2 linked regions of the Geobacter metallireducens GS-15 genome follow. The protein of the gene in region 2 interacts with the protein of the main gene of each other region in a pairwise test. Links are inferred from orthologs where the notes say so. Each region holds a gene or a part of one and is shown on either strand. Other genes may lie near its edges.

Evidence for each region.
Region 1: the proteins of rplK (region 2) and prmA interact in binary tests that used the Escherichia coli proteins (3 or more experiments, as listed by UniProt). The link is inferred for Geobacter metallireducens GS-15 from one-to-one orthologs.

Annotation. Positions count from the first base shown.
Region 1 is NC_007517.1:3,798,858-3,802,155, reverse strand. What follows is about bases 161-3,141. They hold prmA (50S ribosomal protein L11 methyltransferase), read right to left. Parts: upstream 2,111-3,141; coding sequence 1,211-2,110; downstream 161-1,210. Other genes in these bases: GMET_RS16965 (M20 family metallopeptidase), read left to right, coding at 2,253-3,141; GMET_RS16975 (16S rRNA (uracil(1498)-N(3))-methyltransferase), read right to left, coding at 423-1,214; GMET_RS16980 (hypothetical protein), read right to left, coding at 161-378. Also shown: more of GMET_RS16980, read right to left, coding at 1-160; more of GMET_RS16965, read left to right, coding at 3,142-3,298. UniProt on the Escherichia coli protein: Methylates ribosomal protein L11.
Region 2 is NC_007517.1:683,382-686,541, reverse strand. What follows is about bases 1-2,843. They hold rplK (50S ribosomal protein L11), read right to left. Parts: upstream 1,712-2,843; coding sequence 1,289-1,711; downstream 1-1,288. Other genes in these bases: rpmG (50S ribosomal protein L33), read right to left, coding at 2,654-2,803; secE (preprotein translocase subunit SecE), read right to left, coding at 2,319-2,504; nusG (transcription termination/antitermination protein NusG), read right to left, coding at 1,776-2,303; rplA (50S ribosomal protein L1), read right to left, coding at 562-1,266; rplJ (50S ribosomal protein L10), read right to left, coding at 1-386. In the rest of the region: tuf (elongation factor Tu), read right to left, coding at 2,871-3,160. UniProt on the Escherichia coli protein: Forms part of the ribosomal stalk which helps the ribosome interact with GTP-bound translation factors.

The sequences.
Region 1 (3,298 bases), 3.1 Mb from region 2 along the record:
CGGCGGAGCAGCTGCGCTGGTGGGTTCCAGGTCGAAGGAGACGGGCGGGGGCGACGCCGGTGCCGCCGGCGGCGGAGTGGCGAAGTCCAGGTCCATGGAGGGGAAGATGTCGTCTCCCTGCTTGATTGAAGGGGGAACAGGAGTTGCCGTGGCGGCCGGTTCGTCCCAGGTGAAGTTCTCATCGGCGGCTGCCGGGGGAGCGGCTACGGCTGCTGCGACCGTCGCCGCCGCAACGGCCGGTGCTGCTGCAGCGGCAGCGAGGGAAGTCATCGGGGAGTGGATGCCGTGGGTCTGCTTGAAGCCGCTCAGATCGGTCTTGCACTTCTTGCAGGTGTCGAGAAATTCGAAACTGTTGTATCCGCACTTGGGACACTTCATGGTTGCTGCTCCTTGTGCGGCACAACACAGCTGGTGGCTGGCCGCTATGACGTGAGTGACGATCCGGGGCCTTCTTCGGGATTTTCTCCTTCTCCCAGGTCGCCGTAGAGATACTGCAGAATTGCCAAAAGGGCGATTCCCGCGGTTTCGGTTCGGAGGATGCGCCTGCCGAGGGTCACGGGGATGAAGCCCGTCCGACGGGCCGTTTCCGCCTCCTCCCTCGTGAGCCCTCCCTCGGGCCCGACGATGACGGCGATGCTTGCGGGCCGGGGCCGGACGTTAATGGCCCCCTGCAGGGTCGTTGCCCGCTCCTCTTCCCAGAGGAGGAGCTTCAGGTCGTGGTCCGTATCCCGGACAGCTTCATCCATCCCCTGGGCCAGCTGCACCGTCGGGATGTCGAGACGTCCCGCCTGGCGGGCCGCTTCGGCGGCTATCCGCTGCCAGCGCCGCAGCCGTTCATCCTGCCGGTCGGCCGGGATGCGGGAAACCGACCGGTCCGCCTGGAAGGGGACCACCTCGTTTACCCCGAGTTCAGTCCCTTTTTGCAAGATGAGTTCCATCTTCTCCCCCTTGGGGAGCCCCTGGATAAGGGTGATTCGCAGTGACCCGCCGACGGGGGCCACAGCATGGCGCTCCTCCACGGCTACGGTGAGATGGTCGCGGCCGATCTCCTGAATGATTCCCGCGCATTCGACGCCGTGGCCATCAGCCAGCCTGACGCGGGTGTCAATTTTCAGGCGCAGGACCTTCACCATGTGACGGAAAAGGTCCCCCTCGATCCGCACCGACTCTCCGGCGAGGTCGGCGCCGGGGGCCATGAAGCGGCGGACGCTCATTGTCCGGCCTGATAGAGGAGGCAGCTCCACTCCCCCTCGCGGGTGGTTTCGGCAAGGGTAAGGCCGGTGGAGACAAAGCCGTCAATGACGTAGGACTCGCGCTCCACGAGAATTCCGGACAGGATCAGGAAGCCGCCGGGGGCGACCTTTGCCGTCAGGTCGGCCGCCATCCTCACCAGGTCCTCGGCAAGGATGTTGGCGAGGACCACGGAGAATTGCCCCGGGATATCCGCCAGGGGAGTGGTGACCAGTTCGGCGGTGACCCCGTTCATGGCGCAGTTTTCCCGGGCCACTGCCACGGCGTCGGGGTCGATGTCGGTCCCCACGACGCGTTGCGCCCCCAGCTTGACGGCGGCCATGGCCAGGATTCCCGAGCCGGTCCCCACGTCGAGGACATCGCCGGCGGTGCCGAGCTTTTCCAGGGCCTCCAGGCAGAGGCGGGTGGTGGGATGGGTGCCGGTGCCGAAGGCCATCCCCGGGTCCAGTTCGATGACTAAGTCGCCGGGCTCCGGCGAGAACGGCTCCCAGGTGGGCTTGATCACGAGTTTTCGGCCGATGCGGGTCGGTGCGAAGTGCTGGCGCCACCCCGTGGCCCAGTCCTCCTCCCTGAGGGTGGTGACGGTGGGCGGGGCTGGAGCGGCGTCGCCGTAGGCGGGCGCGTGCTCCTGGATGAACCGGTTCAGGGCGGCCAGTTTTTCTTCCAGTTCGTCGTCGGGAGTGAAGTAGGCCCGCACGGTCTTCACCGGCGCCTCGTCCATGGTGTCGAGGGAGAAGGTGTCCAACTCCAGATTGTCGATGCTCACTCCGTTGCCGGAGAGTTCCACGAGGAAGTCGGCCAGAAGGTCGATCATTGCCGCGGGGATCTCGCAGGTGACTTCGGCCCAGGTTTTGTCCATGGATGCTCCTCGGAGTTGCGTTTGGATTGATTCAGTCAAGGTGGGCCAACGTAGCAAAACTAAAGGGCTTTGACAATAAAAACCTTGACAAATACCCGTCTCTGGGGTTGAATTTCATTAAAATAAATTCGGGGTGGCCGTGATGGATCTGGATCGAATCAAGGGGGAGATCGTCGCCTTCGTCGAGGGGCGGAAGAGCGAATTTGCTGCTATTGCGGAGGATCTTTATCTCCATCCCGAGACCGGCCTGAACGAGGTGCGGAGTTCGGCCCTCCTGGCCGATTTCCTGGAACGGGAGGGGTTCCGGGTGGAGCGGGGTATTGCCGGGCTTCCCACGGCGTTCCGGGCCGAGACGGGTGAGGGTGGGCCGGTCATTGCCTTCATGGCCGAGATGGACGCCCTCCCGGTTATGGGTCATGCCTGCGGCCACAACGTGATCGCCGCCGCGGCCGTCGGGGCTGCCACGGCACTGCGCTCCATTCTTCCTCCGGATGCGGCCCGGATCGTCGTCCTCGGCACCCCCGCCGAGGAGATGGGAATCGGGAAGGTGGATATGATCGCCAACGGCGCCTTTGACGGGGTCGAGTTCGCCCTGATGGTGCATCCATCTTCGCGGCGGTACGTGATCAAGCACTACCTGGGGCTCGCCCGGGTTCGCTTCACCTTTTTCGGCAAGCCGGCCCATGCCGCCGCCTACCCGGAAGAGGGGATCAACGCCCTCGATGGTGTCATCCAGACCTTCAACGGGATCAGCGCCCTGCGCCAGCAACTCCGCCAGGACGTGCGGGTCCACGGGATCATCACCGAGGGGGGAGTTGCCCCCAACATCATTCCGGAGCGGGCCTCGGCCCATTTCTATGTCCGGGCCGACGACCTGGCGGAGCTGGAGCGGGCGAAGGCACGGGTTCTCGCATGCGCCGAAGGGGCCGCCCTGGCCACCGGGTGCCGGCTCCAGGTGGACGCGGATCCCCGGATCATGGCCCCCCTCAAGGTGAACCGGATCTTCTCCGACCTCTACTCGGCCCAGCTGGCGTATTTGGACCTTCAGGAATCGGAGAATCAGCCCGATAAGAACAAGGGGTCGTCGGACATCGGCAACGTCTCCCAGATCGTGCCGACCATCCACCCCCATGTCCCCATTGGCGACGGCATCAATATCCACAGCGAGGCATTCGCCCGAGCCACGGT
Region 2 (3,160 bases):
GGCAGATCGGCCAATGCCTGGATATCGCTGACCGAGATCTGCTTGCCGGACAGCACGGCAGCCTTAAGCTTGAAGGTGTTGGCCTGGGTTTTGGCAAACTTTGACAGAACCTTAGCAGCTGCGACCGGATCATCATAGCTGAACGCAATGGCGGTCGGACCGGCGTAGTGGGGAGAGAGCGATTCCTTGTCGGTCTCCTTGGACGCAAGCTCCAGCAACGTGTTCTTGGCAACCTTGTACTCAACGGCAGCTGCACGAAGTTCATTTCTCAGGGTCGTTGCCTGCTCTACGCTCATACCACGGAAATCGGCGAGAAACACTGCTTTAGCCCGTTTAAGCTTTTCGTGCAGTTCCGCTACCTGTTGTTGCTTGTTTTCTCTATTCAAGCGCCTTCCTCCTTTCTGTTCGGGTTGAGGGCCGAAGCCCCAGCCAAAGTCAGAAAGTGCGGGGTTTAGTACTTTCCTGTGACTACCACAAGTCTCGGCAGGCTGCCTGCGCCATTAAGCCCGGATGCTGCCCGGGCACCTGCTGTCTTTGACTTTGGCTTTATATACCTAATGCTCAGACAAGCTTCGACTGGACGTCTGCGATATCCAGATTCAGCCCCGGTCCCATGGTGGAAGAGAGGCTGATCTTTTTGATGTAGGTACCCTTGGCTGCGGACGGCTTCGCCTTAACGAGCGCCTCCACAAGCGCAAGAAGGTTTTCCTTGAGCTTGTCCGCATCAAACGATGCCTTACCGACCGGCGCATGGACAATACCGGCCTTCTCGACCCGGAATTCAACCTTCCCGGCCTTGGACTCCTTAACCGCACGGCCCACATCAAACGTGACCGTGCCGACCTTCGGGTTCGGCATGAGCCCGCGGGGACCAAGAAGCTTACCGATCTTGCCGACAACACCCATCATGTCGGGAGTCGCGATGGCGGTGTCGAAGTCGAACCACCCCTCCTGGATCTTGGCAACGAGGTCTTCGGCGCCTACATGGTCAGCGCCGGCGTCACGGGCCTCCTTCTCCTTTTCGCCCTTGGCGAAAACGAGTACCCGGACGTCCTTGCCGAGGCCATTCGGCAGAACTACGGCGCCACGAACCATCTGATCGGCATGGCGGGGGTCAACGCCCAACCGAACAGCGACCTCCACGGTCTCGTCAAATTTGGCGTAGGCTACCGACTTGACACTTTCTATACCTTCAACGAGGGGGTAGGTCCGGCTTCGGTCTATCTTCGCCAAGGCTTCCCTATGCTTCTTCGCTGTCTTCGGCATCTCTCAATCCACCCTTTCTCTATTAAACAATTTCAACGCCCATGCTGCGGGCGGTCCCTTCGACCGTTCTCATGGCAGCTTCAAGCGACGCAGCGTTCATGTCGGGCATTTTCTTGACCGCGATCTCTTTCACCTGCTCCGCAGTCAACGTTCCGACCTTGTTCTTGTTCGGCACGCTGGAACCGCTCTCAATTCCGACCGCCTTCTTGATGAGAACCGACATGGGCGGCACTTTGGTGATAAAGCTGAACGAACGATCTGCGTAGACGGTTATGACAACGGGAGTAATGGTCCCCTCGTCGCCCTGGGTCTTGGCATTGAACGCCTTGCAGAACTCCATGATATTGACACCATGCTGGCCCAGAGCCGGACCGATCGGGGGCGAAGGGTTTGCTTTGCCCGCCGGAATCTGCAGCTTGATGTATCCCGTAATCTTCTTTGCCATTGCCGTGCTCCTTGTTCTTCTCCTCAGAGAAGGATATACCGTTTATCTGACAGAGGGTTATCCCCTACTGTTTTTCCACCTGCATGAACTCAAGCTCTACAGGAGTTGCGCGCCCGAAAATGCTGACCATAACCCTGAGTTTACCCTTGTCAGGCTTCACATCTTCTACGACTCCAGTAAAGTTAAGGAACGGACCATCAACCACCCGAACAGTCTCTCCAACCTCGAATTGAACCTTGGGTCGGGGCTTCTCAGCACCCTCTTCCATCCTACGGGTGATCTTCGCAACCTCTTCGTCAGGTATGGCAAAAGGGTTATTCCCCCCGACAAATCCAGTAACCTTGGAGGTTTCCTTCACTACATGCCATGTCTCATCGCTCAACTCCATGTTGACAAGGATATAGCCAGGAAAAAACTTGCGGGAGGAAGTCTTCTTCTCCCCCTTTTTCAACTCTACCACTGTTTCTGAAGGAATAAGAATCTCGCCGAAAGACTCCTCCAGGCCAAGGTTCTTTATTCGTTCAGAAAGGGAGAGCCTTACTTTATTTTCAAATCCGGAGTACGTATGGACCCCGTACCACTTTTTTGCCATAGTAGTTTGCGTCCTTTAGCCAAGGATAAGGCGCATCAGCTTCGCCAGAATCACGTCACACGCCCCGAGATAAATGGAGATTATGACAACGATAGCCACCACGACCCACGTCGTTGAGATGGTCTCTTTGCGGGTAGGCCAAGTCACCTTGCCCAACTCGGCCTTCACTTCAGTGAGAAAATCTTTGGCTTTTGCGATCACGTGAGAACCCCGGGATGGATAAAAAATGGCAGGCCAGGAGGGATTCGAACCCCCAACATCCGGTTTTGGAGACCGGCGCTCTAGCCGTTAGAGCTACTGGCCTGCGTCCGCTGGGGCTGCAGATCGCAACCCCAAACCTGTGACCGTGGTTACTTGGTTTCCTTGTGGACGGTATGAGTACGACAGAAGCGACAATACTTTTTGAACTCGAGCTTCTGCGGAGTAGTCTTCTTATTCTTAGTGGTCGTATAGTTCCTCTGCTTGCACTCGGCGCAAGCAAGAGTAATAATGTCTCTCATTGGCTTAACCCTTCATAGTAAAGAATGCGAGCAGGCCTAGGCCTGCTCGCGAAATTTCCAGCAACAATTATTCGATGATAGAGCTGACAACACCGGCGCCGACAGTACGGCCACCCTCACGGATAGCGAACCGCAGGCCTTCGTCCATGGCGATTGGGGTGATCAGGTTAACCGTTACGGCTACGTTGTCGCCGGGCATGACCATTTCGGTCCCTGCGGGAAGGTCTACTATGCCGGTCACGTCGGTGGTCCGAAAGTAGAACTGCGGACGATAGCCGTTGAAGAACGGGGTGTGGCGCCCGCCTTCTTCCTTGGTCAGAATGTAGGCCTCGGCCTTGAACTTGGTGTGCGGGGTGA